DNA from 3 places in the Achromobacter sp. CSND-B12 genome. Region 3 is predicted to be linked to each of the others. Evidence: predicted binding sites of a transcription regulator. Region 3 holds the regulator's gene; each other region holds the start of a gene.
The links. The regulator LexA, encoded in region 3, represses DNA repair genes until DNA is damaged. The targets are predictions, from matches to a motif close to ACTGTATNNNNATACAGT.

Region 1: recA (recombinase RecA) is a predicted target of LexA. The motif match lies at 1,600-1,617, and genes of this name have one in related genera.
Region 2: imuA (translesion DNA synthesis-associated protein ImuA) is a predicted target of LexA. The motif match lies at 7,100-7,117, and genes of this name have one in related genera.

What each region holds. Positions count from the first base shown of each region.
Region 1 is NZ_JBREGJ010000001.1:5,107,299-5,117,198, forward strand. It holds gene ACUTAG_RS24030 (sensor histidine kinase) at 1-620, opposite strand, end outside; gene ACUTAG_RS24035 (response regulator transcription factor) at 736-1,425, opposite strand; gene recA (recombinase RecA) at 1,805-2,869, shown strand; gene recX (recombination regulator RecX) at 2,971-3,711, shown strand; gene ACUTAG_RS24050 (LysR family transcriptional regulator) at 3,758-4,675, opposite strand; gene metE (5-methyltetrahydropteroyltriglutamate--homocysteine S-methyltransferase) at 4,871-7,168, shown strand; gene ACUTAG_RS24060 (Pls/PosA family non-ribosomal peptide synthetase) at 7,335-9,900, shown strand, end outside.
Region 2 is NZ_JBREGJ010000001.1:6,680,722-6,690,621, reverse strand. It holds gene ACUTAG_RS31345 (MerR family transcriptional regulator) at 1-842, opposite strand, end outside; gene ACUTAG_RS31340 (I78 family peptidase inhibitor) at 1,145-1,525, opposite strand; gene ACUTAG_RS31335 (error-prone DNA polymerase) at 1,680-4,907, opposite strand; gene ACUTAG_RS31330 (Y-family DNA polymerase) at 4,915-6,384, opposite strand; gene imuA (translesion DNA synthesis-associated protein ImuA) at 6,314-7,012, opposite strand; gene ACUTAG_RS31320 (methyl-accepting chemotaxis protein) at 7,328-8,389, shown strand; gene ACUTAG_RS31315 (amino acid permease) at 8,455-9,900, opposite strand, start outside.
Region 3 is NZ_JBREGJ010000001.1:478,181-488,080, reverse strand. It holds gene clpP (ATP-dependent Clp endopeptidase proteolytic subunit ClpP) at 1-182, shown strand, start outside; gene clpX (ATP-dependent Clp protease ATP-binding subunit ClpX) at 284-1,582, shown strand; gene lon (endopeptidase La) at 1,833-4,283, shown strand; gene lexA (transcriptional repressor LexA) at 4,394-5,044, opposite strand; gene ACUTAG_RS02140 (amino acid aminotransferase) at 5,200-6,399, opposite strand; gene uvrB (excinuclease ABC subunit UvrB) at 6,570-8,609, shown strand; gene ACUTAG_RS02130 (low molecular weight protein-tyrosine-phosphatase) at 8,859-9,350, shown strand; gene iscR (Fe-S cluster assembly transcriptional regulator IscR) at 9,543-9,900, shown strand, end outside.

The sequences.
Region 1 (9,900 bases), 4.6 Mb from region 3:
GCGATCTCGGAGGGCGCGGCGCGTTCGTCGATGGGCGACAGGTCGTCCGGCCGGCGCGCCCGCAGCCGCTGCTGCAGCGCGTTCAGCGGCGCGACGCCGCGCGACAGGCCGAACCACACCAGCAACACCGCGATCGGCAGCACCACGAACTGCGGAATGATCACGCCCTTGATGATGTCGTTGGCCAGCTGGGTGCGCTTTTCCACCGTCTCGGCCACGATCAAGAGCGCCGGCTGGGTATTGGGCAGGTTCAGGTCGACCCAGGTGAAGGCCAGGCGTACGCCGAAGCCGCGCAGGGTGTCGTCCTCGTACTGGACTTCGCCGGGTCGCGGCTGGCCGACCGAGGCCGGCAGCGGCAGGGCGCGGTCGCCGCCCAGGTATTCGCCGCGGCTTCCCAGGGCCAGCCAGAACACGCTGTCGGTTTCATCGGCGCGCAGCACCTCGCGCGCCGGGTCGGTCATGCGCAGCACCGCGCGGCCATCCTGGGCATGGACCTGGCGCGTCAGCACGTGCAGGTTGTTGGCCAGCGCGCGGTCGTAGGGCACGTTGGCGATGTTCTGCGCCACCACGTAGGTGATGGCGACGCTCATGGGCCACAAGAGGAACAGCGGCGCCAGCATCCAGTCGAGGATCTCGCCCAGCAGCGAGCGCTGCGGTGGCGCGAAACTGGGGCCGCGGGCCCCGGCCTGCATCACATCCAGCGCTTCCTGGTTGAGCGCCTCCGGCTGTGGCGGTTCAGCTGGCGAGGTAGGCCGCACCCTGGTCCCGTTCGAGGCAATAGCCCAGGCCGCGCACCGTCACGATCTTCACGCCGCTGGGCTCGAGCTTCTTGCGCAGGCGGTGCACGTAGACTTCGATGGCATTGGTGCTGACTTCCTCACCCCATTCGCACAGGTGGTCCACCAGCTGGGTTTTGCTGACCATGCGGCCGCTGCGGGTCAGCAGGATTTCCAGCAGGCTGACCTCGCGCGCGGACAGGTCCAGCGTCTGGTCGTCGACCGTGGCCACGCGCCCGGTCTGGTCGAACACCAGTCGGCCATGCTTGAGCAACGTGGCGCCGCCGCCCGCGCCGCGGCGGGTCAGAGCGCGCACGCGCGCTTCCAGTTCCGACAGGGCGAAGGGCTTGGCCATGTAGTCGTCGGCGCCCAGGTCCAGCCCCTTGACGCGCTGCTCGATGCTGTCGGCGGCGGTCAGGATCAGGACAGGCAGGGCGGAATTGCGGGCGCGCAGCCGGCGCAGGACCTCCAGGCCGGCCAGTTGCGGCAGGCCGAGGTCGAGGATCAGCAGGTCGAAGGCCTGGGCCGCCAGCGCCGAATCGGCCGCCAGGCCGTCGCGGACGGCGTCGACCGCGTAACCGTTGTGGCGCAACGAGCGTGACAGGCCGTCGGCCAGGATGCTGTCGTCTTCCGCGATCAGGATGCGCATGGGCAGTCGAAAAGAAGAAGGGCGCCGGGTGAGCGGCGCACGCGTGCCGCCCTCGGTGGGATGCCGGGGCGGCGTGCCGGGAGCGCAATGGGGACATAGCGCCAGTTTTTTCCCTGATTCTGTCATACGGCACCGGGCTTGCCCACTCAGGGAATACGTGGAAAACTGTGGCGCACTGGTTTTTTGTACAGTACAATCCGATGCCATAATCTGCGCTATCGCTTTACCGATCACCGCTTCAGCGCCACAGCTTTCACCGCCAGTTTTCTGGCAACAGCTGTCAGCAACGGCCCGATCACCCCTTGCGACAACCCGCGCGCTGACCGACACCCGTGCCGCGCCCCGATACGTTACAGACCCAGACCTGACAGGACACTACATGGACGACAAAACCACCAAGGCCGCCGCTTCGGAAAAAGCCAAGGCGCTGGCCGCCGCGCTCTCGCAGATCGAAAAGCAGTTCGGCAAGGGCTCGATCATGCGCTACGGCGACAACGAGGTCTCGCATGACATCCAGGTGGTGTCGACCGGCTCGCTGGGGCTGGACATCGCGCTGGGCGTCGGCGGCCTGCCGCGTGGCCGCGTGGTGGAAATCTACGGTCCGGAATCCTCGGGCAAGACCACGCTGACCCTGCAGGTCGTGGCCGAAATGCAGAAGCTGGGCGGCACCTGCGCCTTCGTCGACGCCGAACACGCGCTGGACGTGCAGTACGCCTCGAAGCTGGGCGTCAACCTGGCCGACCTGCTGATCTCGCAGCCGGACACGGGCGAGCAGGCCCTGGAAATCACCGACGCGCTGGTGCGCTCGGGTTCGGTCGACCTGATCGTGGTCGACTCGGTCGCCGCCCTGGTGCCCAAGGCCGAAATCGAAGGCGAAATGGGCGATTCGCTGCCCGGCCTGCAGGCCCGCCTGATGAGCCAGGCGCTGCGCAAGCTGACCGCCACCATCAAGAAGACCAACTGCATGGTCATCTTCATCAACCAGATCCGCATGAAGATCGGCGTGATGTTCGGCAACCCCGAAACCACCACGGGCGGAAACGCGCTCAAGTTCTACGCCTCGGTGCGCCTGGACATCCGCCGCATCGGCTCGATCAAGAAGGGCGACGAGGTCGTCGGCAACGAAACCCGCGTCAAGGTGGTCAAGAACAAGGTCGCGCCCCCGTTCAAGCAGGCCGAGTTCGACATCATGTACGGCGCCGGCATCTCGCGCGAAGGCGAAATCATCGACCTGGGCGTGGCCGCCAACGTGGTGGACAAGTCGGGCGCGTGGTACAGCTACAACGGCAACCGCATCGGCCAGGGCAAGGACAACGTCCGTGAATACCTGAAGGAACACAAGGAACTGGCGATCGAGATCGAAAACCGGGTCCGCGAGAACCAGGGCATCGTCAGCCGCGCCGCGGAATTCGTGCCCACCGCCGAAGACGACAGCGAAGAGTAATCGCGTCGCCCCTTCACCGGATAGCGCCGGGCCCGCCAGCCCGGCCGCCAGCGGCAGGCTCCCGTCCCGGGAGGCCTGCCGCTGGCACATAGAGGAAGCGCATGAGCTGGAAACCGCCCGTCACGTCCGCTGATCGCCTGCGCGCCAGGCTGGACGATGAATTCGAGACCGTGGCCAAGCCCGAAGGGCTGCGCCGCACGTCGGACCTGCGGCGGGCCGCCGAATCCACCGGGGCGTCCGGCCAGGAACCAGAGGGCGCCGGCGCGCCGGCGTCGCAGTGGCAGCGCAGCTCCGAACGGCGCGCGGCCGGCGGGCGCGGCCGGCGTGGCAAGGGCGGTGATGATGGCGATGGCACGGACGAGGGGGCGCAGGCATCCGAAGACAAGTCGCGCCCGCGCCCCAAGGGGCCGTCGCTGAAAATGCGGGCGGTGGGTTATCTGTCGCGGCGCGAGCATGCCCGCGATGAGCTGGCGCGAAAACTCGCGCCCCATGCCGAAGACCCCGATGAGGTCGAGCGCGTGTTGGACGCGCTGGAAAAGGAAGGCTGGCTGTCGACCGAGCGTTTTGCGCAAAGCCTGGTGCACCGCCGCGCCTCGCGCCAGGGGGCGGCCCGCATCGTGCAGGAATTGCGCCAGCACGGCGTGGATGACGCCCAGGTATCCGAGCTGCGCGAGCAATTGCGCGCCACCGAATACGAGCGCGCGCTCGAGGTCTGGCAGAAACGCTTCGGCGCCAAGCCCGGGGATCGCGCCGCCTATGCCAAGCAGGCCCGCTTCCTGGCCAGCCGCGGCTTCGCGCATGACGTCATCCGTCGCATCCTGGGCGCGGGCGACGACGACTGAGCGGGCCGCGCGGCGAGGGCCATTGCCGGCCCGTCGTTGCCTTTTCCTATTTCGCCGACTTGATGCCGCTCAGCGTCTTGAAGCAGACGTCGCGCGTCAATGTCAGGAATTCGTCGATGTACGAGGCGTCGGTGTCCTCGCTGCGCACCGTCGCGTACAAGGTGCGCCACACGCCCTGGGGCCCCAGCCGGCACTGTCGCAGCCAACCCTGGTTCATGTATTCGGTCAGCGCCCAGTTGGGCAGGGCGGCCACGCCGCGGTTGCTGGCCACCAGTTGCGCGATGATGGGCGTCAGTTCCGCCTTGCGGATGGCGGCCGGTTCGACGTCGGCGGGATCCAGGAAGGCCGTGAAGATGTCCAGGCGCTGCTTGTCCACCGGATAGGTGATCAGCGTCTGGTCGGCCAGTTGGTCGGGCATGACGAACTTGCTGCCGGCCAGCGGATTCGATTCGGACACGGCCAGCACCAGTTCGTACTTGAACAGGGGCAGGTACTCGACCGCGTCCAGCGGCTGCGGGTCGGACGTGATCACCAGGTCGAGGTCGCCGCGCACCAGCGCGGGCAGGGGGGCGAACGAGAAGGCCGCCGACAGGTCCAGCGCCACGTCGGGCCATTGCGCGCGGAAGGCGTCGAGCGCCGGCATCAACCACTGGAAGCAGGAATGGCAATCGATGGCCAGGTGCAGGCGGCCGGTGCGGCCCGCGGCCAGCCGCTGCAATTCCCGTTCGGTGGCGCGCATGCGCGGCAGCACTTCGTCGGCCAGCGCCAGCACGCGCAGGCCCGCCGTGGTCAGGCGGGCCGGCCGGGTGCGGCGGTTCAGCAGCGGCGTGCCCAGCCGGGTTTCGAGGTCGCGCAACTGATGCGACAAGGCCGACTGGGTCAGGTGCAGGCGCTCGGCGGCTTCCTGCAGGCTGCCGCCTTCGCGGATGGCGGTCAACGTTTCGAGGTGGCGGATTTCCAGCATGGGGCGGCGGTAGCGGTGAGGATGGCGCCGTCGCCGGGGGGGCAACACGGCGGGAACTCCCGACCAGGGGCGGGCATGAACTTATATTCTATGAGATTTTTTCATCTTATGAATGTAGACATTGATTTTGATTCATTTTGCTTTGGGTCCAGAATAATCGGCACTTGAACAAAATTTGCCTAAGACGCGACTGCCATGACTACGATTCATAATTTGGGGTTCCCCCGCATTGGTGCCCAGCGCGAACTGAAGCGCGCGGTCGAAGCCTATTGGGCGGGTAAGCAGACCGGCGAAACGCTGGAGCAGACCGGCCGCGAGCTGCGCGCCCGGCACTGGCAGGTGCAGGCCGCCGCCGGCGTCAAATTCGTGCCGGTGGGCGATTTCGCCTGGTACGACCAGATCCTGGAATGGACCACGCTGTTGGGCGCCGTGCCGGCGCGGTTCGGCCAGAAGGACAACGAGCCGGTTTCGCTGGACACGCTGTTCCGCATGGGCCGCGGTCGCGCCCCGTCGGGCAAGCCCGCCGCCGCTTGCGAAATGACCAAATGGTTCGACACCAACTACCACTACATCGTGCCGGAACTGGTGCCGGGCCAGGCGTTCCGCATCGCGCGTGAATCGCTGTTCGAGCAGATCCGCGAAGCGCAGGCGCTGGGCCATGCCGTCAAGCCGGTGATCCCGGGTCCGCTGACCTGGCTGTTCCTGGGCAAGGGCGACGCCTTTGCCGGCGGCGCGGCCGACGCGGCCAAGCTGCAATTGCTGGCCAACCTGCTGCCGGTGTACCAGGAAGTGCTGGCCCGCTTCGCCAAGCTGGGCGTGGAGTGGGTGCAGATCGATGAACCCATCCTGGTGCTGGACCTGCCGCAAGCCTGGCGCGATGCCTTCAGGCAGGTCTACGCCACGTTCTCGGCCAGCCCGGTCAAGCTGCTGGTCGCCACCTACTTCGATGGCCTCAAGGACAACCTGGGCACGGCGCTGGCGCTGCCGGTAGCCGGCCTGCACGTGGACCTGGTGCGCGCTCCGGAGCAACTGGCCGACGTGCTGGCCGGCCTGGGCGCCGACAAGGTGCTGTCCGCCGGCGTCATCAACGGCCGCAACATCTGGCGCACCGATCTGGATGCCGCGATTGCGACGCTGGCGCCCGTCAAGCAGCAACTGGGCGAGCGGCTATGGCTGGCGCCGTCGTGCTCGCTGTTGCACGTGCCGGTGGACCTGGCCAACGAAACCGAACTGGACGCCGAGCTCAAGAGCTGGCTGTCGTTCGCCGCGCAGAAGCTGGACGAGTTGAGCTTGCTGGGCCGCGCGCTGGACAGCGCCACCGAGGCCAGCGTGCAGGACGGCCTGGCCCGTCAGCGCGCCGCCCTGGCCGCGCGTCGCTCGTCCGCCCGCATCCACAACCCCGCCGTGGCGCAACGCATGGCCGCCTCGGCCGCGGTATCGCGTGACCGCGCGCCTTTCGCCGGCCGTATCGCCCGGCAGCAGGAAGAGCTCGGCCTGCCGGCGTTCCCGACCACCACCATCGGTTCGTTCCCGCAGACCGCCGAGATCCGCGCGTTGCGCCGCGACTGGAAGGCGGGCGCGCTGACGGATTCGGCCTACGAGAGCGCCATCCGCAAGGAAATCGAGGAAGTGATCCGATTCCAGGAGAAGGTCGGCCTGGACGTGCTGGTGCATGGCGAACCCGAGCGCAACGACATGGTGGAGTACTTCGGCGAGCTGCTGGCCGGCTTTGCCTTCACCAGGAACGGCTGGGTGCAGAGCTACGGTTCGCGTTGCGTCAAGCCGCCGATCATCTTCGGTGACGTGGCGCGCCCCGCGCCGATGACGGTGGGCTGGTCCTCGTACGCCCAGTCGCTGACCGACAAGCCGGTCAAGGGCATGCTGACGGGTCCGGTCACCATCCTGCAGTGGTCGTTCGTGCGCGACGACCAGCCGCGCGAACAGACCTGCCGCCAACTGGCGCTGGCCTTGCGCGACGAGGTGGTGGACCTGGAAGCGGCCGGCATCAGCGTCATCCAGATCGACGAGCCGGCCATCCGCGAGGGCCTGCCGCTGCGCCGCGCCGATTGGCAGGCGTACCTGGACTGGGCCGTGGATTGCTTCCGCCTGTCGACCGCCGGCGTGCGCGACGAGACCCAGATCCACACGCACATGTGCTATTCGGAGTTCAACGACATCATCGAGTCGATCGCCGCCATGGACGCGGACGTGATCACGATTGAGACGTCGCGCTCCAACATGGAACTGCTCAAGGCGTTCGAGGATTTCCGCTATCCGAACGACATCGGCCCGGGCGTCTACGACATCCACTCGCCCAACGTTCCGGAAGTGGACTGGATGGTCGGCCTGATGCAGAAAGCCGCCGCCCGCCTGCCCAAGGAGCGGTTGTGGGTCAATCCGGATTGCGGCCTGAAGACCCGCGCCTGGCCGGAAACCGAAGCGGCGTTGATCGGCATGGTGCAAGCCGCCCGCGCACTGCGCGAAGCCGCCTGACCGGCGGCTGCCGGCCCGCCGTGAGTTTGCCGGGGCCGGCAACCCGGAGCCCCTGTGTTGCGCGCCTGATGCACGCCACAGGGGTTTTTTTCGTCCCTGCTTGAACGAATTCGCACCGTGTGGGTCAATAGGCAAACATCCCATTTGCCGGATTGTCGCCGTACCTATGATTCTCCAAGGCCCCCGTCGGCCGGATCTGCTGCAAGCGGAAACGCTGCCCGATATCCTGGAAGCCACGATCCTGCGGCATCCCGCCGCCATTGCCATCCACTGGCTGGATCAATCCCTCACTTATGACGAACTCGGGCGCCGCGCCGACCTGGCCGCGCACCACCTGATCGAGGCCGGCGTGCGGCCGGGCGACATCGTCGGCCTGTGCCTGCCGCGCGGCGACGAACTGCTCGTCATGCAGGCGGCCATCGCCAAGGCGGGCGCGGCCTGGCTGCCGTTCGAATCCGACACGCCGCCCGAGCGCATGCTGGTTTGCCTGCAGGACGCCGGCGCCCACGGGCTGGTTGCCGGTGGCGAGGTCAGCCTGGACGGCATGGCCACCTGGACGCCTTGGGAATTGGCGGCGGCGGTCGACGCGCCATTGCGGCGCCGGGATGGCCTGCTGCCCGAACATCCCGCCTACGTCATCTACACGTCGGGGTCCACCGGCAAGCCCAAGGGCGTGCCGATCAGCCAGGCCAGCATCTGCCATTTCCTGCGCAGCGAAAACGAGGTGCTCGGCGTGCGCCACGGCGACAAGGTCTACCAGGGCTTCTCGGTTGCCTTCGATATGTCGTTCGAGGAAATCTGGATCAGCTACCTGGTCGGCGCGACGCTGTGGGTGGCGCCCAAGATGCTGACCACCGATCCGGAGGCGCTGCCCGATGCGCTGGCGCGCGAGGGCGTGACCGTGCTGCACGCGGTGCCGACGCTGCTGGCGCTGTTCGCGCGCGACGTGCCGGGCCTGCGCATCGTCAACCTGGGCGGCGAGATGTGCCCGGAGTTCCTGGTGCAGCGCTGGGCCACGCCCGGCCGGCGCCTGTTCAATACCTATGGTCCCACCGAGACCACCGTGTCGGCCAGCCTGGCCGAACTGCTGCCCGGCCAGCCGGTGACCATCGGCACGCCACTGCCCAACTACGGCATGCTGATCCGCGGCGAGGACGGCGCGGTGCTGCCGCAGGGCCAGACCGGCGAGCTCTGTATCACCGGCCCGGGCGTGGCCGGCGGCTATCTGGGGCGCCCCGAACTGACAGCCGAGAAGTTCCTGGCCAACCCGCGTCCCAGCGGCGAACATGACACCCGCATGTACCGCAGCGGCGACCTGGCGCGCATCGATGAGAACGGCCAGATCCAGTGCCTGGGCCGCAGCGACGATCAGGTCAAGGTGCGCGGCTTTCGCGTCGAACTGGGCGAGATCGAGGCCGCGCTGTACCGCCAGGCTGGCGTTGGCGCCGCCGCCGTGGTGCTGCGCGACCTGGCGGGCATCGACCAACTGGTGGCGTTCCTGACGCCGGAGGGCGATGCCCGTCTCGACCCGCACGCGCTGCGGGCGGCGCTGGCCGCCGAACTGCCGGCCTATATGATTCCGGCCCGTTTCGAGCTGGTGGCCGAGGTGCCGCGCCTGACCTCGGGCAAGATCGACCGCAAGGCCTTGAAGGCGCGCGAACTGGCCACGGCGTCCGAGCCCAGCGGCGAGGATGACGTGCCGGTCTCGGCGGGTGAGCAGGCCCTGTTCGAGGCGCTGCGGCCACTCTTTCCGGGCCAGCCGCTGCGGCTGGCGAGCGATTTCTTCCGCGACCTGGGCGGCCATTCGCTGCTGGCGGCGCGGCTGGTGTCGTCGTTGCGCAAGCATCCGCAGTTCTCGGCTCTGACCATGCACGAGCTCTACCAGCATTCGGTGCTGGGGGCCCTGGCGGCCCGGCTCGATGCGCTGGCGCTCGCTTCGGATGAGGTCCAGGCCCCGGCGGCCGAGGCAGCGGTGGTCGAGCGCGCGCCGCAGTGGCGCCGCTGGGCCTGCGGCCTGGCGCAGCTGGCGGTGCTGCCGCTGTTGATCGGCGTGCGCATGCTGATCTGGCTGACGCCGTTCTTCACTTACCACTACTTCACCGGCGACGAGGGCGATTCGGTATGGCGCGCGGTGGCGCTGTCGATCGCCAGCTACCTGGCCTGCAACCTGCTCAGCTTTGGCGTGGCGGTGGTCTGCAAGTGGGGCATCCTGGGGCGACTCAAGGCCGGCCGCTATCCGCTCTATGGCTGGACCTTCTATCGCTGGTGGCTGGTCGACCGCATCCTCGACATCCCGCCGGCTCACCTGCTGGCGGGCTCGCCGTTGCAGGCCTGGTACTTGCGGGCGCTGGGCGCGCGCATTGGCCGCGACACCGCCATCAGCCGCATTTCGGTGCGCGCCCCGGATCTGCTGACGGTGGCTGACGGCGCCAGCATCGGCGCCGCCGTCAACCTGGAGAACTTTGAAGTGCGCGGCGCGCATTGGGAGGTGTCGCCCATCGCGCTGGGCGCGAATGCCTACGTCGGCTCCTACGCGGTGGTGCAGGGCGACGTCGTGATCGAGGACGACGGCCGGCTCGAGGGCCTGTCTTCGCTGCCCGCCGGCGCCCGTATCCCGGCCGGCCAGATATGGACCGGCGCGCCGGCGCGGCACGATCCGCAGGCGCGCGCCCCCGAGCTACCCGCGCGGCCGGCGCGCGAAGGACGCTGGGCGCGGCTGGACGTGCTGGCCT
Region 2 (9,900 bases), 6.2 Mb from region 3:
GTGGCCGAGTCGGGGGCCTGCCCGGCATCGATCGCGTCGCGCACCCGCGCCATCAGGGCCGGCCATTCGCCGGCGCGGTCGTGATAATGCGCCCGCATGAACCGGGCCTCGTCCGGCGTCAGGTGTTTTTCGTAGAGCCGCAGCTTGCTTTCGGAGAACGCCCGCACGACGTAGTCGCGCATGGCCGGCGAGATACCGATGTGTTCCTGCATGGCCGGTTCCCGTTCGTGCATCTGGTTCAGCTTCACGAGCAGGCGCGGATCGCCGTTGGTGTCGCGCAGCAGCAGCGTCATCCAGCGCAGGGCCAGCGCCTGCGAACGCGGGTCCTCGGGCGGGGCGCCGTCGTCCATCTGCCGGCGCACGTCGGCGATCAGCGCAAGCCAGCCGGCGTCGTCGTTCGGGCCTCGGCGGTACATGGGCAGACGCGCCAGTTCTTCCTGGGAGAAATATTTGTCGTACATGTTCATCAGTTCCAGAGTGGTCAGCCAATCGGCCAGTTCCGGCTCCGCTCCCATCGCCAACTGGCCTTGCAACTGCGCGAGGCGTTCGCGCAGCCGGGTGGCGTGTTGGATCTGGCTGTCGAGCATCGCGATCTGTCTGGCGATGATCTCGTCCAGCGGCGTGCCGGGCTGGTCCAGGTAGGCGCCGATCTCGGCCAGCGGCAATCCGAAGCGACGCAATGCCTGGATCTGGTGCAGTCGGGCGATGTCGTCGCGGCCGTAGAGCCGGTAGCCGTTGTCGGCGCGCGCCGAAGGCGTCAGCAGGCCGATCGCGTGATAGTGGTGCAGCGTGCGGACGGTCAGTCCGCTGCGCTTGGCCAGTTCTCCTACTTTCAGTCGCATGGGGTTCCTTCATTGATGGCGCAGGCCGAACTTTTGGGCATGACGTTACGTAAGGGTCAAGCGTTGGCGGAACGATTTGTGGATCGGGCTTGCAGGAAGGCGATCGCGACAGGGAAAGTGTTGCGCGCCAGGCCGGTCCTGGCTGCCGAGCCGGCCGGTCGTTCTCCGGGGGATGGATGTCCGCGGGCGGGGCGGCCGCGGGGAGAATTCCGCGGACGACGCGGGCCGCCGCGCCGTCTGGAAAAAAACGGGCGCGGGGCGGGTGTGCCCGTTGCGCCCGTCGCGCCGTGAATGGCGGGATTTCAGCCGCAGCGGATCGCCGTCATCACGTCCTTGTCGTCGACGATCAGGTTCAGGCGGGTGTCGTTGTATTCCATGGTGACCAACTGGCCCGGACGCAGGATGCGGGCGGTGGCGGCGCCGCTGCGGGTGCGCAGGTCTTCCAGGACGGACTGGGTGGCTTTCTGGCCGATCTGGGATTGCAGCGAGGCGGCGTCGCAGGTCTTGCGGGCGCCGGCCTGGGTGGAGGGCGATCCGTACGACGCGCCGGAGGAGCTGTCGGACGTGGCGGGCGAGCTGGCGGAACTGGAGGCGGCGGATGAGGATGAGGAACGCGGGGCTCCGGTGTTGGCGCAGGCGCTCAGCGTGGCTACCAGCAGAACGGGAATCAGCTTGCGGATCATGATCACTCCTGAAAAAGAAAACGTTTCCACGGCGCGGCCGGCGCGGGGGCGGGCGGGCGGCGCGGAAAATCCATCATAGACCAGCCGCCCGCGCGGCGCTTGGGCGTGGCGTCCGGTCGATTCCCGGAGCGTCGCAGGCCGCCGCGCACTGCCGTCAGTGGAAATTGCGGCTGGGCATGCTCAAACCGCCCAGCAATTCGGACAGGTCCACCAGCCGCTGCGCGATCAGGTGGCGCACGCCGTCCACGCTCTGCCAGGTGCCGTAGACACCCAGCAGGGTGGAACCGAGCAGTTCGCGGCGCTGGCGCTCGATCAGTTCGGGGCGCACCACCACGTTGACCGGACCGGTTTCGTCTTCGAGGGTGACGAAGATCACGCCCTTGGAGGTCTGCGGCCGCTGGCGCACGGTGACGATGCCGCAGGCGCGGGCCACGCGCTTGTCGGGGTAGCCGTTGAGCGCGCTGGCGGGCTGGAAATTGCGCGCCGCCAGTTGCGGCCGCAAGAGTTCGACGGGGTGGCGCCGCAGGGTCAGGCCGACGCTGCGGTAATCGGCCGCCACGGTCTGGCTCTCGCTGGGCGCGGCCAGTTGCGGCATCTCGGTTTCGTGGATGGCGGCGTCGCGCAGCAGGTCGCGGCTGTGGACGCTGGCGGCGGCCTCCCAACTGGCCTGGCGGCGGTGGCCGGCCAGGGTGCGCAGGGCGTCGCCGGCAGCAAGGGCGTTCAGGTCGTGGCGGGTCAGGGCGGCGCGGCGGGCCAGGTCGCCGGTGCTGGTGAAGGGGGCCTCGGCGCGGGCCGCCTCGATGCGGCGGGCGCTGTCTTGGTGCAGGCCCTGGATCAGGCTCAGGCCGAGGCGCACGGCGGGGCGGATTTCGTCCGGCGAGGGCGCGTGAGGATGCGGCCGGCGCGGCGGCGCGTCGGCGGGCGCGGGCTCCAGCGCCGCGTCCCAGCCGCTGACGGTCACGTCCACCGGCAGCACCCGCACGCCGTGGCGGCGCGCGTCCTGCACCAGTTGCGCCGGGGCGTAAAAGCCCATGGGCTGGGAATTGAGCAGCGCGGCCAGGAAGGCCTCGGGCTCGTGGCGCTTGAGCCAGGAGCTGGCGTAGGCCAGCAGCGCGAAGCTGGCGGCGTGGCTTTCGGGGAAGCCGTATTCGCCGAAGCCTTCGATCTGGCGGAACAGCGCCTCGGCGAATTCCAGCGTGTAGTCGCGGGCCAGCAGGCCGCCGATCAGTTGGGCGCGGTATTTGTCGACGCCGCCCTTGCGGCGCCAGGCGGCCATGGAGCGGCGCAACTGGTCGGCATCGCCCGGAGAGAAGCCGGCCGCGACCACCGCGATCTGCATCACCTGTTCCTGGAAGATGGGCACGCCCATGGTGCGGCGGAGCACGCTTTCCACCTTGTCGCTGGGATATTTCACCTTTTCCTTCTTTTGCCGGCGGCGCAGGTAAGGATGCACCATGCCACCCTGGATCGGGCCGGGCCGCACGATCGCCACCTGCACCACCAGGTCGTAGTATTCGCGCGGCTGCAGGCGCGGCAGCATGCTCATCTGGGCGCGCGATTCGATCTGGAACACGCCGATGGTGTCGGCATCGCAGATCATGTCGTAGGTGGGGTCGTCGCCTTCGGGAATGTCCTGCAGCCGCAGCGGCTGGCCGCGGCGCTGGCCGGCCAGTTCCAGGGTGCGGCGCAGCGCCGACAGCATGCCCAGGGCCAGCACGTCGACCTTGAGCAGATTGAGCGCGTCCAGGTCGTCCTTGTCCCACTGCACCACGCTGCGGTCGGCCATGGCGGCGTTTTCGATCGGCACCAGCCGCGACAGCTTGCCGCGCGAGATGACGAAGCCGCCCGGGTGCTGCGACAGGTGGCGCGGAAAGCCCATCAGGGTCTGGGCCAGCGCGGCCCATTGCCGCGCCACCTGCGATTCCGGATCGAGCCCGAAGGCGCCCAGCGTGCGCAGCATTTCCTTCTTGCCGTCCCACCACTGGTGGGCGCGCGCCACGGCGTCGATCACGCCCGGGTCCACGCCCAGCGCGCGGCCGGTGTCGCGCAGCACGCTGCGCGGGCGGTAGGAGATCACCACGGCGGTCAGGGCGGCGCGCTGGCGGCCGTACTTGCGGTAGATGTACTGGATCACGTCCTCGCGCCGCTGGTGTTCGAAGTCGACGTCGATGTCGGGCGGCTCGTTGCGTTCCTTGCTGATGAAGCGTTCGAACAGGTTGTTGCCGCGGCGCGGATCGACCTCGGTGATGCCCAGGCAGTAGCACACGACCGAGTTGGCGGCCGAGCCGCGGCCCTGGCACAGGATGCCGTTGTTGCGGGCGTACAGCACGATGTCGTAGACCGTGAGGAAGTAGGCCTCGTAGTGCAGGTCGGCGATCAGCGCCAGTTCCTTTTCGATCTGCTCGGTGACGTAGTCCGGCGTCCCGTCCGGAAAGCGCCGCGCGGCGCCGGCCAGGGTCTCCTGGCGCAGGTAGGTGGCGGGGGTGTGGCCGCGCGGGATGATCTCGTCGGGGTATTCGTAGCGCAGCTCGTCCAGCGAGAAGGCGCAGCGCCGCGCCACCACCAGGGTCTGCGCCAGCGCTTCGGGCGGATACAGGTTGGCCAGCCGCATGCGGGTGCGCAGGTGCTGTTCGGCGTTGCCCGACAGCGCGTAGCCGCATTGCGACACGCACTGGTGGGTGCGGATGCCGGTCAGGGTGTCGTGCAGCGGCTTGCGCGAGCGCACGTGCATCTGCACCTGGCCCAGCGCCACCACCGGCAGGTCGGCGGCGCGGGCGGCGTGGTCGACGGCGGCGCGGTGCAGGTCGTCGCGCGAGCGGTACAGCAGGGTCAGGCCGACCCAGGCGCGGCGCGGGAAGGTGGCGGCCAGCCAGCGCGCCTGCTGCGCCATGCGGTCGGGGTCGTCGCCGTAGACGGGCGACAGGATCGCCAGGCATTCGGGCAGGTGGCGCAGGTGTTCGTAGCCCGGCGGCGGATGAGTGAAGTCTTCGGGCGCCAGCCGGTATTCGCCCTTGGGGGCGCGGGTGCGGGCCAGGGTGATGAGTTCGGACAGGTTGCCGTAGCCCTCGCGGGTCTGCGCCAGCAAGGTCAGGTCCAGTGGCGCGGCCTCGGGGCCGGCGCGCAGCCGGAAGGTGGCGCCGATGATGAGCGGCAGTTTCTGGGTCTTGGCTTCCATGTGGGCGCGCACCACGCCGGCCAGGCTGCATTCGTCGGTGATGGCCAGGGCGGCGTAGCCCAGTTCGGCGGCGCGGGCGGCCAGTTCCTCGGGGTGCGAGGCGCCCTGCAGGAATGAGAAGTTCGACTGGCATTGCAGTTCGGCGTAGCCGGGCAGTCCGACAGGCGGAGCGGGGGCGTCGTCATGCGGATCGTCGGGCGCTTGCATGGCGGAGTCAGGCGTACAGCCCGTGCAGGTGCCAGCGCGCGTGCGCGTCGTCGCGCTCGCGGTAGATCCAGTAGCGCGCGCCGGCGGCGTCCTCGGCCACGAAGTAGTCGCGCACGGTCAGGGCCGGGTCCCACCAGCCGCTTTCGATGCGTTCGGGGCCGCGCATCAGCCGCAGCGCCTGGCCGGCGTATTGCGGCCGGTGGCCGGCGAGTTTGAGCGGCAGCGGCGGGTCCAGCAGCCAGAAGGGGCGGTCCAGGGGTTCGGGCAGCGGTTCGGGGCGCGGTGACGGTTCCAGCGCGTCGCCCCAGGCATTGGCGGCTTCGGGCCGGTGGTCGGGGATGGGGCAGGCGTGGCGCACCTGGTCGCGGCCCAGCCGCGCGGTCAGCAGGTCCAGCAGGCGGGCGTGGTCGGCGGCGGTGCCGCCGGGTTCGGGGAACAGCGTGGTGCTGGCGGCGGGCTGTTCGGTGGTGTCGGGCGCCAGCAGCGTCACCGCGATCACCGGGGCTTCGAGCGTCAGGCGGCCGAGCTTTTCGCGCAGCAGGTTGAGGATCTGCTGCGCCTGCCACACGGGCTGGGCCAGCGCCAGTTCCAGGTCGGTGGGCGGGCGCGCATGGCGGCCGCGTTCGTGGTCCAGGCGCAGCAGCACGCGCCGCACCGCCAGTTGCCGCGCCGCCAGCCAGCCGCCCAGTTGCTCGGCCAGGCGCCGCGCCACGGCCAGCACCGCGTCGGTGTGCTCGAGGTATTCCATCAGCTCGATGCGGCGCTCGAAGCGCGGCGGCGGCTCGATCCAGCGATGCAGCTCGGGCGACTGGCCATAGGCCGCGTCCAGCGCTTGCAGCAGATCGGGCGCGCTGCGCCGTTGCAGGCCGGCGCGCGGCAGGGCGCGCAGGTCGGCCAGGGTGTGGCAGCCGATGTCGTTGAGCCAGTCCAGGCGCGGCCGGGCCTGGGGCAGCAGGGCCACGGGCAGGGCGTCGAGCCGGCGCGCCAGGGTGCGCGGGGTGAGCACCCGGCGCGGCGGCCGGCGTCCGCCGCGGTGCGCCAGCAGCCAGGCGCCGGCGGCGGTGGGCGCCATGCCCAGCGACACGCGCAGGTCCAGCGCGGCCAGCGTGGCGGCCACGCGCCGGTGCAGCGCGCGCGGCCCGCGGAAGAACAGCAGGCTGGCGCCGACGTTGAGCAGCACGGTGTCGTCGCCCGCCAGCGCGACCTCGGGGGTGTATTGCAGCAGCGCCAGCGCCGCGCCTTGCAGGGCGTCGGCCTCGGCCAGCGGGTCGCGCGTCAGCAGCTCGACCGTGGGCGCGATGGCGGCCGCGCCGCCGCGGCGCATGCCCGGGCGCACCCCGGCCTGGCGCGCGGCGGGCGTGAGGGCGGCGACGCGTTCCTGGTCAAGGACCGCGTAGGCCTGCGCCTCAAGCGGCCAGTGCGGGCGCAGGGCGTCCAGCGGCAGGCAGCGCAGGCAGGCGGCGATCCAGAGGCGCATGGCGGGTGGGCGCCAGGACGCCGGGCTCCAGGCCCACGTACAGCGGGGCCTCGCAGACCGGTCCGCGGCGCTTGAGGATATGGACGGACAACCCGCCCGGCGCGGGCGCGAGCGCCAGGCGCAAGGGGGCGGGGGTGGCGTGCTGCGCGGCGCTGGCCGGGCGCAGGGCGACGAACAGCAGGTCGCTGGCCTGGGCCGCCAGGTGCAGCCGGCGCAGCGATTCGGGGCGCACGTGCGGCAGCCAGCAGAGCAGGGCGCCGCAGCTGCCGTTTTTCAGGATCTGCTCGGCGGCCCACAGGGCGTCCAGGGGTTTTTCGGGGGCGACCCAGAGCAGTTGGCGCGGATCGAGCCGCCAGCTCATCCAGCTGGCGATGTGCGGCGCGTGGGGCGGCTGCACCAGGGCGATGGGGCGGCGCGTTTCCAGTTGCGCCAGGGCTGGGCGCAGCAGGCGGATTTCGCCGATGCCGGGTTGGGGGGCCAGCAGCTCGATCAGCGAACCCAGCGGCCAGCCGCCGTCCGGCAGCTCGGCCGACAGGGCGGGGTGGCCGGTGGGCAGGCTGCGGGCGGCGCCGCGCGCCAACTGGGTGGCGCGCCACAACGCGGGATGGATCTGTTCTGGCGACGGCATGGCGGGCGGGCGACCCGGTTTTCCTGGGTGAAGACTTGGTGGGCGGCGGACGGCCGGGCGGGGAACGCCTGGCCGGAATCGCTTATTGCTGTATGAATATACAGTATTTTACCTGACCCGGAAGGCACCGGATGTATCAGTCGCTTGCACCGTATTGGTGCGCGCCGCAAGGCCCGCTTCGAGGCGCGATGCGCCGTCGTCACCCCCGCCCCGCCCATGGAAGGGGCCGGTCATTAACCCATGCACGACTTGGCACGCTTCCTGCTTGTGTCCCCATGTCACCGTCTCCTCACGCAACAACGTCCAACAAAAGGAGTGCTGAACATGGCCCATCAACCGGAAAGAATCGTCGAACTGTCGCGCCGCGTCGAGCGCATTTCGAACGAGAAGATCGAGAGCATCGTCGATATCAACCAGCAGGCCAAATACCTGTCGCTGAACGCGCGCATCGAGGCCGCGCGCTCGGGCGAGGCAGGGCGCGGGTTCGCGGTGGTGGCCAACCAGGTGCAGTACGTGTCCGAGCAGATCACCGGCATCGCCGACGCGCTCAAGGAGGAACTGGCCGGTTCCATCGCCGACCTGATCCGCATCGGCGAAAACACCCTGCACGAGATCCGCGGCTACGAGGGCCGCCGCCTGGGCGACCTGGCGCTGAACATGATCGAGACCATGGACCGCAACCTGTACGAGCGTTCCTGCGACGTGCGCTGGTGGGCGACCGATTCGTCGGTGGTGCGGGCCTTGCAGGAACCCGGCGCCGACAGTGCCCGCCACGCCAGCGGGCGGCTGGGCGTGATCCTGGACAGCTACACGGTCTACCTGGACCTGTGGGTGGCCGACGCGCAGGGCCGGGTGGTGGCCAATGGCCGCCCGGACCGCTATCCGCAGGCGCGCGGCGCCGATGTCAGCCATGCCGAGTGGTTCCGGCGCGGGATGGCCGCGGCCGACGGCGGCGAGTACGTGGCCATGGACATCGACAGCGAGCGCCTGCTGGACGGCGCCCACGTCGCCACCTACGCCACCGCGATCCGGCGCGACGCCGACAAGCACGGCGAGCCCCTGGGGGTGCTGGGGGTGTTCTTCGACTGGAGCCAGCAGGCCGCCAGCATCGTCAAGTCGGTGGGGCTGTCGGAAGAGGAATGGGCGCGCACCCGCTGCCTGCTGGTCGACAGCCGTCAGCGCGTCATCGCCGCCTCGGATGGCGCGGTATCGCTGAAAGAGCGCTACGTGCTGCGCCACGACGAGCGGCCGCGCGGCTACTACGAAAACGCCGATCGCGGCCTGGTGGGGTTCGCGCTGACGCCGGGCTATGAAACCTATGCCGGCCTGGGCTGGTACGGCGTCATCACGCAGCGTCCGCGCGACAGCTTCGAATAGGCGGCGGCGCGAGCCGGGCGGCGTCCGGGCGCGTGGCCCAGGAGGCCTCCCGGCCCGCACGCGGGTCAGGTCCGCGCGGCCTGGCCGGCGGCTATCGGTTCGTCCTGCGGCACGCCCGCCGCGCGGTCGGCCTCGAAGCCGTAGAACTGCATGTCCTGGTAGCGGATCCAGCGCGACTTCTTCACCAGCCGGTGGCCGATCCAGAACGCCAGGAACAGAGGGATCGCCAGGTAGGTCGAGACCACGCCGATCCAGTCGATGCGCTCGTCCAGGAAGGCCTGGTAGTTCTGGCCCAGCGTGACCAGCAGGCACAGCACGAAGGCCAGCAGCGGGCCGAACGGGAACAGGCCGGCCTTGTAGGGCAGGTTGGCGGTGTCGTAGCCGTGCTTCACGTAGCCCTGGCGGAAGCGGTAGTGGCTGACCGCGATGCTGAGCCAGACGATGAACTCGGTCATGCCGGCGAAGTTCAGCAGCCAGATGTAGACCGCCTTGGGGCTGTAGACCACGCTGAACATGCACAGGCAGGCCAGCGCGGTGGTGGCCAGCAGCGCGTACAGCGGCACGCCGTTGCCGGTCAGGCGCTTGAACACGGCCGGGGCCTGGCCCTCGACGGCCATGTTGAACAGCATCCGCGTGGCCGCGTACATGCCCGAATTGCCGGCCGACAGCACCGAGGTCAGGATCACCGCGTTCATGATGGTGGCCGCCGACAGCAGCCCGGCGTGCTGGAACACCAGCGTGAAGGGGCTGACGGCGATGTCCTCGACCTCGTTGCGCAGCAGCTGCGGGTCGGTATAGGGAATCAGCAGGCCGATGATCAGGATCGCCAGCACGTAGAACAGCAGGATGCGCCAGAACACATGGTTGATGGCGCGCGGCACGTTGCGGCGCGGGTTCTCGGATTCGCCGGCGGCCACGCCCACCAGTTCGGTGCCCTGGAACGAATAGGCCACCACCATGGCCACCCCGACCCAGGTGGCGACGTTGCCGACGAACGGCGCCTCGCCCACGGTCCAGTTGCGCACGCCGACCGGCGCGTCGCTGTGGATGATGCCCACCAGCATCGCCAGGCCCAGCACGATGAAGCACAGCACCGCCACCACCTTGATGATGGCGAACCAGTATTCGGCCTCGCCGAAGCTGCGCGCCGAGAAGGCGTTCAGACCGAAGGTCAGCGCCAGGAAGGCGACGCTCCAGATCCAGCCGGGGGTATCGGGGAACCAGTACGCCATCACCAGTTGGGCGGCCACCACGTCCACCGCCACCACCGTGGCCCAGCTGAGCCAGAAGTTCCAGCCCAGCGCGAAGCCGAAGCCGCCGTCTACGTAGCGCGAGGCGTAGGTGCAGAACGAGCCCGACACGGGCATGAAGGTGGCCAGTTCGCCCAGGCTGGTCATGATGAAATAGACCATCAGGCCGATCAGCAGGTAGACCGTGAGCGCGCCGCCCGGGCCGGCCTGGGCGATGGCCGCGCCCGAGGCGATGAACAGGCCGGTGCCGATGGCGCCGCC
Region 3 (9,900 bases):
AGATCCAGGCTCGCGAGATCCTGGACCTGCGCGAGCGTCTCAATCGCATCCTGGCCGACAATACCGGCCAGTCGATCGACCGCATCGCCCTGGACACGGAACGTGACAACTTCATGTCCGCCGAAGATGCGGTATCGTATGGACTGGTGGACAAGGTGATGACCTCCCGCTCGGAAGGCTGACTTCCCGGCTGAGTCCCATCCGCTGCCGCCTTGTTTGAGTAAGCGCAGGCGCCGGGCCCTTTACCCGGTCCGGCGCTTCTTTACCTGAGATACGACTACATATGCCTGAAAAAAAGGGATCGGCAGACGCAAAAGTGCTGCATTGCTCGTTTTGCAATAAAAGCCAGCACGAAGTCCGCAAGCTGATCGCGGGTCCGTCGGTATTCATCTGCGATGAATGCATAGACTTGTGCAACGACATCATCCGCGAGGAAGCGCAGGCGACCGCGCGCGCGGCGATTCGTTCCGAACTGCCCACTCCGGCTGAAATCAAGACGTTCCTCGACCAGTACGTGATCGGGCAGACCTCGCCCAAGCGCATGCTGGCGGTGGCCGTCTACAACCACTACAAGCGCATCCGCCACGGCGAGATCAAGGGCGACGAAGTCGAGTTGTCCAAGAGCAACATCATGCTGATCGGCCCCACCGGGTCGGGCAAGACGTTGCTGGCGCAGACGCTCGCGCGCATGCTGAATGTGCCGTTCGTCATGGCCGACGCCACCACGCTGACCGAAGCCGGTTACGTCGGTGAAGACGTCGAGAACATCATTCAGAAGTTGCTGCAGAACTGCAACTACGAAGTCGAGAAGGCGCAGCGCGCCATCATCTACATCGACGAAATCGACAAGATTTCCCGCAAGTCCGACAACCCGTCCATCACCCGCGACGTGTCGGGCGAGGGCGTGCAGCAGGCCCTGCTCAAGCTGATCGAAGGCACGGTGGCCTCGGTGCCGCCGCAGGGCGGGCGCAAGCACCCCAACCAGGACTTCGTCCAGGTCGACACGACCAACATCCTGTTCATCGTCGGCGGCGCCTTCGACGGGCTGGAAAAGGTCATCCGCGACCGCACCGAAAAGTCCGGCATCGGCTTCTCCGCCTCCGTGCGCGCCAAGTCCGAGCGCGGCGTCGGCGAGCTGTTCTCCGAAGTCGAGCCCGAAGACCTGATCAAGTTCGGCCTGATCCCCGAGCTGGTCGGCCGCCTGCCCGTGGTCGCCACGCTGGACGAACTCGATGAAGCTGCCCTGGTGCAGATCCTCACCGAGCCCAAGAACGCCCTGCTCAAGCAATTCCAGAAGCTGTTCGCCATGGAAGGCGCCGAGCTGGACGTGCGGCCCGCCGCGCTCAAGGCCATCGCCCGCAAGGCGCTCAAGCGCAAGACCGGCGCCCGCGGCCTGCGTTCCATCATCGAGCAGGCCCTGCTCGACACCATGTATGACCTGCCGTCGCAAGGCAACGTCAAGCGTGTGGTGCTCGACGAAGGCGCGATCGAAGGCGAGGGCAAGCCCCTGCTGATCTACGCCGACGAGGAAGGGACGGCCGAAAAGCCCGAGCGCGGAGAAGTCCGCGACGCCGCGGCCTGACGGATATTTCAAAAAAACCCGTTTCCGTAACGGGTTTTTTTGTCTCCGGCGCCTGATTGAACGCACACTCCCAGGGTGCGTCCAATATAACGGGATGGCGGCCGCCGATTTTTTTTCCATTTTGTTTATCGGGCCGCCGGGATCTTGAATTTTCGGCTATTGTTCCCATAACAGACGTAACTGACGGGGCTGTCCGGGTATACCCGGTCATCCTGTCCCCGATACGCCGAGTCATACCGAGGAACCTCCTATGTCTGCCAGCCAGACCCTGCCTTCCGACCCGATCGACCTTCCCCTGCTGCCGCTGCGCGACGTCGTGGTGTTCCCGCACATGGTCATCCCGCTGTTCGTCGGCCGTCCGCGCTCCATCCGCGCGCTCGAGGTTGCGATGGAAGCGGGCAAGAGCATCATGCTGGTGGCCCAAAAATCCGCCGGCAAGGATGATCCCACTCCCGAAGACGTCTACGAGATCGGCTGCGTCGCCGGCATCCTGCAGATGCTCAAGCTGCCCGACGGCACCGTCAAGGTGCTGGTCGAGGGCACCCAGCGCGCCCGCATCAACAGCATCGAAGACGCCGATTCGCACTTCACCTGCCAGGTCACCCCGATCGAGCCGGACGCCGTCCAGGGCTCCGAGACCGAGGCCCTGCGCCGCGCGATCGTCGCCCAGTTCGAGCAATACGTAAAACTCAACAAGAAGATCCCCCCGGAGATCCTGACCTCGCTCGCCGGCATCGATGACGCCGGCCGCCTGGCCGACACGATCGCCGCGCATCTTCCGCTGAAACTCGAGCAGAAGCAGAAGATGCTCGAGATCGTCGGCACCTCCGAGCGCCTCGAAGGCCTGCTCACGCAGCTGGAAACCGAAATCGACATTCTCCAGGTCGAAAAGCGGATCCGCGGCCGCGTGAAGAAGCAGATGGAAAAGAGCCAGCGCGACTACTATCTGAATGAGCAGGTCAAGGCCATTCAGAAGGAGTTGGGCGAAGGCGAAGAGGGCGCCGACATCGAGGAGCTCGAAAAGAAGATCATCGCCGCGCACATGCCCAAGGAGGCGCGCAAGAAGGCCGATGCCGAGCTCAAGAAGCTCAAGCTCATGTCGCCCATGTCGGCCGAAGCCACCGTGGTGCGCAACTACATCGATACGCTCATCAATCTCCCCTGGAGGAAGAAGAGCAAGATCAACAATTCCATCTCCAATGCCGAGACGGTGCTCGACAACGACCACTACGGCCTGGAGAAGGTGAAGGAACGCATCCTCGAATACCTCGCCGTGCAACAGCGCGTGGACAAGGTCAAGGCGCCGATCCTGTGCCTGGTCGGTCCTCCGGGGGTCGGCAAGACCTCGCTGGGCCAGTCCATCGCCAAGGCCACGAACCGCAAGTTCGTGCGCATGGCCCTGGGCGGCGTGCGCGACGAGGCCGAGATCCGCGGCCACCGTCGTACGTACATCGGCTCGATGCCCGGCAAGATCGTCCAGAACATGTCGAAGGTCGGCGTGCGCAATCCCCTGTTCCTGCTCGATGAAATCGACAAGCTGGGCATGGATTTCCGCGGCGATCCCTCGTCGGCGCTGCTCGAAGTGCTGGACCCGGAACAGAACCACACGTTCCAGGACCACTACATCGAAGTCGACTTCGACCTGTCGGACGTCATGTTCGTGGCCACCAGCAACACGCTGAACATTCCGCCGGCCCTGCTGGACCGGATGGAAGTGATCCGCCTGTCCGGCTACACCGAGGAAGAAAAGATCCACATCGCCCGCGACCATCTGCTGCCCAAGCTGATGAAGAACAACGGCGTCAAGGATACCGAGCTGACCGTCGACGACAGCGCGCTGCGCGACATCGTGCGCTACTACACCCGCGAAGCCGGCGTGCGTGCGCTCGAACGCGAAGTGGGCAAGATCTGCCGCAAGGTGATCAAGCAGCTGCTGACCCAGAGCGACCGCGCCAAGGCCGAAGGCAAGACCTTCGAACTCAAGCCGGTCAACGTCACGGGCGAGAACCTCAGCGACTACCTCGGCGTGCGCCGCTACACCTTCGGCATGGCCGAAAAGGAAAACCAGATCGGTCAGGTGACCGGCCTGGCCTGGACGGAAGTCGGTGGCGACCTGCTCACGATCGAAGTGGCGGACATGCCCGGCAAGGGCGTGATCCAACGCACCGGTTCGCTGGGCGACGTGATGAAGGAATCGGTCGAGGCGGCCCGCACCGTGGTGCGCTCGCGGGCGCGTCGCCTGGGCTTTGCCGACAGCGTGTTCGAGAAGCACGACATGCACGTGCACGTGCCGGAAGGCGCGACGCCCAAGGACGGTCCGTCCGCCGGTATCGCGATCACCACGGCCATGGTGTCGGCGCTGTCGCGCATCCCGGTGCGCGCCGACGTTGCCATGACCGGCGAGATCACGCTGCGTGGCGAAGTCCTGCCGATCGGCGGCCTGAAGGAAAAGCTGCTGGCCGCCCACCGCGGTGGCATCAAGACGGTCTTGATCCCGGAAGAAAACGTCAAGGATTTGGCGGAGATCCCGGACAACGTCAAGAACCATCTCGAGATCGTGCCGGTCCGCTGGATCGACAAGGTGTTGGAGCTGGCCCTGGAACGCCTGCCGGAGCCGCTGGCTGAAGACGAAGCGGTCAAGGAACCGCTGGTCGCCAAGCCGGCCGAACCGGGTTCCACGGATCCGGTGCTCAAGCACTGATGTCCGGCCCACGGCGCCCCGCGAGGGGCGCCGTCAAAAATAAACCCCGCGCAAGCGGGGTTTGTTTTTTGGCGCGGCCGTCGGGCGGGCGCCAGGTTGGGGCGGAAGGATCAGTGCAGCGCGTGCGGACGGATCAGTCCAACGGCAATGCCTTCCAGCGCGAATTCCTGGTCGGCTTCGACCACGATGACGTTGAAGTCGGGATTCTCGGGCAGCAGTTCGATGCGGCCATTCTGGCGCTGCAGGCGCTTGACGGTGACGTCGTCGCCCAGCCGGGCCACCACGATCTGGCCGTTGCGGGCCTCGGACGCTTTCTTGACGGCCAGCAGGTCGCCTTCGAGGATGCCGGCGTCGCGCATGCTCATGCCGCGCACCTTGAGCAGGTAGTCCGGCGCCTGGGCGAACAGGCTGGAATCGACGCCGATCTCGCGTTCGACGTGTTCGGTGGCCAGGATAGGGCTGCCGGCCGCCACGCGGCCCACCAGCGGCAGCAGCAGCTGCGCCAGGCCGGGCAGGGGCAACGGCGCCTGGGACGGCGTCGAGGAGTTGTCCTTCAGGCGGATGCCGCGCGAGGCGCCGGCCGTGAGTTCGATGGCGCCCTTGCGGGCCAGGGCCTTCAGATGGTCTTCGGCCGCGTTGGGCGAGCGAAATCCCAGGGCCTGGGCGATTTCGGCGCGGGTGGGCGGAAAGCCGGTGCGCGCGACGGTCTGCCGGATGAGGTCCAGGATTTGCTGTTGACGATCAGTGAGTTTGCTGGCCATGGCGATGATCCGTTGGGTGTCGGACTGTACATATATACAGCGGCATTCTGGGGGACATAACGCAAAAAAGCAAGCGTTGATCGGGCATGGTTTTGTGACAGGCAATGAAAACGGGACCCGAAGGTCCCGTTTGGGGGTGACGCTGGCGCTGAGTCTTAGAGCACCGCGGCGATGCCCTTGGCCACCTGGTCGATGTTGCCGCTGTTGAGCGCGGCCACGCAGATGCGGCCGCTGGAGACGGCGTAGACGCCGTGCTCTTCGCGCAGGCGGTCGACCTGGGCCGAGGTCAGGCCCGAGTACGAGAACATGCCGCGCTGCTGCAGCACGAAGCTGAAGTCCTGCTTGCCGCCGTGTTCCTTGATCTTCTCGACCAGCTGCTTGCGCATCAGGCGGATGCGGTCGCGCATGGCGCCGAGTTCCTCTTCCCACATGGCGAACAGTTCGGGCGAGTTCAGCACCGTGGAGACGATCGTGCCGCCGTGGGTGGGCGGATTGGAGTAATTGGTGCGGATGACGCGCTTGAGCTGGCTCAGCACGCGGGTGGCTTCGTCCTTGCTGCCGGCCACGACCGTCAGGGCGCCGACGCGCTCGCCGTACAGCGAGAACGACTTCGAGAACGACGAGCTGATGAACATGGTCAGGTCGAGGTCGGCGAACAGGCGCACGACCGCGGCGTCTTCATGCAGGCCTTCGCCGAAGCCCTGGTAGGCGATGTCCAGGAACGGCACCAGCTTGTTTTCCTTGACGACCGCGGCGATCTGCTTCCATTGGTCGAAGGTGGGATCGACACCGGTGGGGTTGTGGCAGCAGGCGTGCAGCACGACCACGGTGTTGGCCGGCGCGGCCTTCAGGGCGGCCAGCATGCCGTCGAAGTTCAGGCCGCGGGTGGCCGCGTCGTAGTAGGCGTAGGTGCCGACTTCGAAACCGGCGCGCTCGAACAGCGCGCGGTGGTTTTCCCAGCTGGGGTCGCTGATCAGGACCTTCGAGGTCGGCAGCAGCTGGCGCAGGAAGTCGGCGCCGATCTTGAGCGCGCCGGTGCCGCCCAGGGCCTGGGTGGTCAGGACGCGGCCGGCGGCGGCCAGCGGGGAATCCTTGCCGATCAGCAGGGCTTGCGCGCCCTGGTTGTAGCCGGCGATGCCTTCGATCGGCAGGTAGCCGCGGGCGGCGGCGGCCTCGATGCGGGCGATTTCCGCCTTGCGCACGGCGCCCAGCAGGGGAATCCGGCCCTGGTCGTCGTAGTACACGCCCACGCCCAGATTGACTTTACCGGGGCGGGTGTCCGCGTTGTATTGTTCGTTCAGGCCAAGAATGGGGTCGCGCGGCGCGAGTTCGACGGAATCGAAAAGGGTGCTCATGGGACTCTGCTGAGGGTGAGTGGACGCAGTCGGAAGTGCTGTGGATAATGGGGGGTTTACCCTGGGAACAGTCTAGCATGCCTAAGAGCGCAATAGACCCGAGCGCGGCGGGTGCCGCAGCCGTTGGCGCGGTCACCGACGGGGCGACCGATGGGCCCTCTGGCGCTGCCGTGGCGGCCCCGGAGGCCGGCCCGGGGTATGTCGATTTCCCGGACAGCCCATTCCACCTGTATCAACCCTATCCGCCTGCCGGCGACCAGCCGGGCGCAATAGAGGGACTGATCCAGGGCGTGCAGGACGGCCTGATGTACCAGACCCTGCTGGGCGTGACCGGTTCGGGCAAGACCTACACCATGGCCAACGTCATCGCCCAGCTCGGGCGGCCGGCGCTGGTGCTGGCGCCCAACAAGACGCTGGCGGCGCAGCTGTACGCCGAAATGCGCGAGTTCTTTCCCAAGAACGCCGTGGAATACTTCGTTTCGTACTACGACTACTACCAGCCCGAGGCCTACGTGCCGACGCGCGACCTGTTCATCGAGAAGGATTCGTCCATCAATGAACACATCGAGCAGATGCGGCTGTCGGCCACCAAGAGCCTGCTGGAACGGCGCGACACCATCATCGTGGGCACCGTGTCGTGCATCTACGGTATCGGCAACCCCGGCGACTACCACGCGATGGTGCTGATCCTGCGCGCCGGCGACCAGATTTCGCGGCGCGAGATCCTGGCGCGACTGGTGGCCATGCAGTACACCCGCAACGATGCCGAGTTCACCCGCGGCGTGTTCCGGGTACGCGGCGAAACCATCGACATCTTCCCCGCGGAAAGCGCCGAGCTGGCGCTGCGCCTGACGCTGTTCGACGACGAAATCGAAAGCCTCGAACTGTTCGATCCGCTGACCGGCCGTATTCGCCAGAAGCTGCCGCGCTTCACCGTCTACCCGGGTTCGCACTACGTGACGCCGCGCGACACCGTGCTGCGCGCCATCGAGACCATCAAGGAAGAGCTGCGCGAGCGCACCAAGCGCTTCGTCGATGACGGCCACCTGGTGGAAGCCCAGCGTCTGGAGCAGCGCACCCGCTTCGACCTGGAAATGCTGCAGGAACTGGGGTTCTGCAAGGGCATCGAGAACTACTCGCGCCATCTGTCGGGCGCCGCGCCCGGCGAGCCGCCGCCCACGCTGATCGACTACCTGCCCGCCGACGCGCTGATGTTCATCGACGAAAGCCACGTCACCATCGGCCAGCTCAGCGCCATGTACCGCGGCGACCGCTCGCGCAAGGAAACCCTGGTGCAGTATGGTTTCCGGCTGCCCTCGGCGCTGGACAACCGCCCGCTCAAGCTGGAGGAGTTCGAGGCCCGCATGCGCCAGTGCGTGTTCGTGTCGGCCACGCCGGCGGCCTACGAAAAAGAGCATGCCGACAACGTGGTCGAGCAGGTGGTGCGTCCCACCGGCCTGGTCGACCCGATCGTCGAGGTGTTGCCGGCCCGCACGCAGGTCGACGACCTGCTGGGCCAGATCAAGGCGCGCACTAGCCAGGGCGAGCGGGTGCTGGTCACCACGCTGACCAAGCGCATGGCCGAGGACCTGACCGACTTCCTGACCGAGCACGGCGTGCGGGTGCGCTACCTGCACTCGGACATCGATACGGTCGAGCGGGTGGAGATCATCCGCGACCTGCGCCTGGGCACGTTCGACGTGCTGGTGGGCATCAACCTGCTGCGTGAAGGCCTGGACATCCCGGAAGTGTCGCTGGTGGCCATCCTGGATGCCGACAAGGAAGGTTTCCTGCGTTCCGAGCGCAGCCTGATCCAGACCATCGGCCGGGCCGCCCGCAACCTGAATGGCCACGCCATCCTGTATGCCGACCGCATCACGGATTCGATGCAGCGGGCCATGGAAGAGACCAGCCGGCGCCGTGCCAAGCAATTGCAATTCAATGCCGACCACGGCATTACCGCGCGCGGCGTGCAGAAGGCGGTGCGCGAGCTGATCGACGGCATCGTGGCCCCGGTGCAGCACGATGCGCTGGAAGCGGCGGTGCCGGCCGAATTGCTGAAGGACGAGAAGGCGCTGGCGCGCGAAATCAAGCGGCTTGAAAAGCTGATGATGGACCATGCCCGCAACCTGGAATTCGAGCAGGCCGCGGCCGCTCGCGATGCCCTGACGGCCTTGAAGCAGCGGGTGCTGCTGGACGGCGCGGTATGAGGGCAAAACTGTATCTTGATGTGTCTTTTCGCTGACGGGTTGCTGAAAGTGATGATGAGGCAAGTGTTGCAGAAGCGGGGCCCGGAATTTGCGTAACCGAAGCGGCTCGCGGCCCTGGGATGAAGTTAAATATAGCGTTTAACTATTTGATTTATAGGGTAAATTTTCGAGGATGCATCGCCGCGAAAGAGAGTCCCTGGGCGCAAAAAAAGCTTGCCTTATCTCGGGTTTTCCCGCACACTTACTCCCATGATGACCAAGGTACTTTTCGTTTGCATGGGCAATATCTGTCGCTCGCCGAGCGCAGAGGGCGTGTTTCGCCATTTGGTGAACGACGCGGGTTTGGGCGATGTGGTTCGCATCGACTCCGCGGGCACGCACGCGTTTCACATCGGCGAGGCGCCTGATGCCCGGGCGCAGGCCGCAGCGCGCAAGCGCGGCTACGAGATCACGCACTGCGAGGCCCGCCAGGTCACCGCGGAAGACTTCCGCGACTTCGACCTCATCCTCGCCATGGACTGGGACAATCTGTCCGCCATGCAGCAGCAGTGCCCCAAGGCCTATCAGCACAAGTTGATGCTGCTGATGCGCTTTGCCAACGAGTTCGAAGAAGCCACCGTGCCCGATCCCTACTATGGCGGCGCCGATGGTTTCGGCAAGGTGCTGGACTACCTCGAAGACGCCTGTCAGGGCGTGCTCGAACTGGTCCGCAAGCGCGCTACCCAATACCAGGCGGCCTGAGGTCTCCTGTGCGCCGGGGCGCCCTGTGGGGCTCCCGGTGAATTGGCAGTGAAAAGAACCGCGCGACAGCGCGGTTTTTTCTAGCCGGGAGCCATACCAAATTACTCGGGAATTTGCTATACTTGAGCCAATTACTCGGGTATTGACCGCCGGATTCGCCGGCGGCCATTGCCGAATCACAGGGAATTCACCATGCGGCTAACTACCAAAGGGCGTTTCGCCGTGACTGCCATGATCGATCTGGCTATGCGGCAGCATAGCGGTCCGGTCACTCTTGCGGCCATCAGCCAGCGTCAGAATATTTCGCTTTCCTACCTGGAACAGCTGTTCGGGAAACTGCGTCGCCACGAACTCGTGGACAGCGTGCGCGGCCCCGGCGGCGGTTACTCGCTCGCCCGCCTGGCGCGCAACGTGACCGTGGCCGACATCATCTTCGCCGTGGACGAGCCGCTGGACGCCACCAGCTGTGGCGGCAAGCGGGACTGTACGAGCGGCAACGACGGCAAGCCTGGCAAGTGCATGACGCATGAACTCTGGGCCACGCTCAATC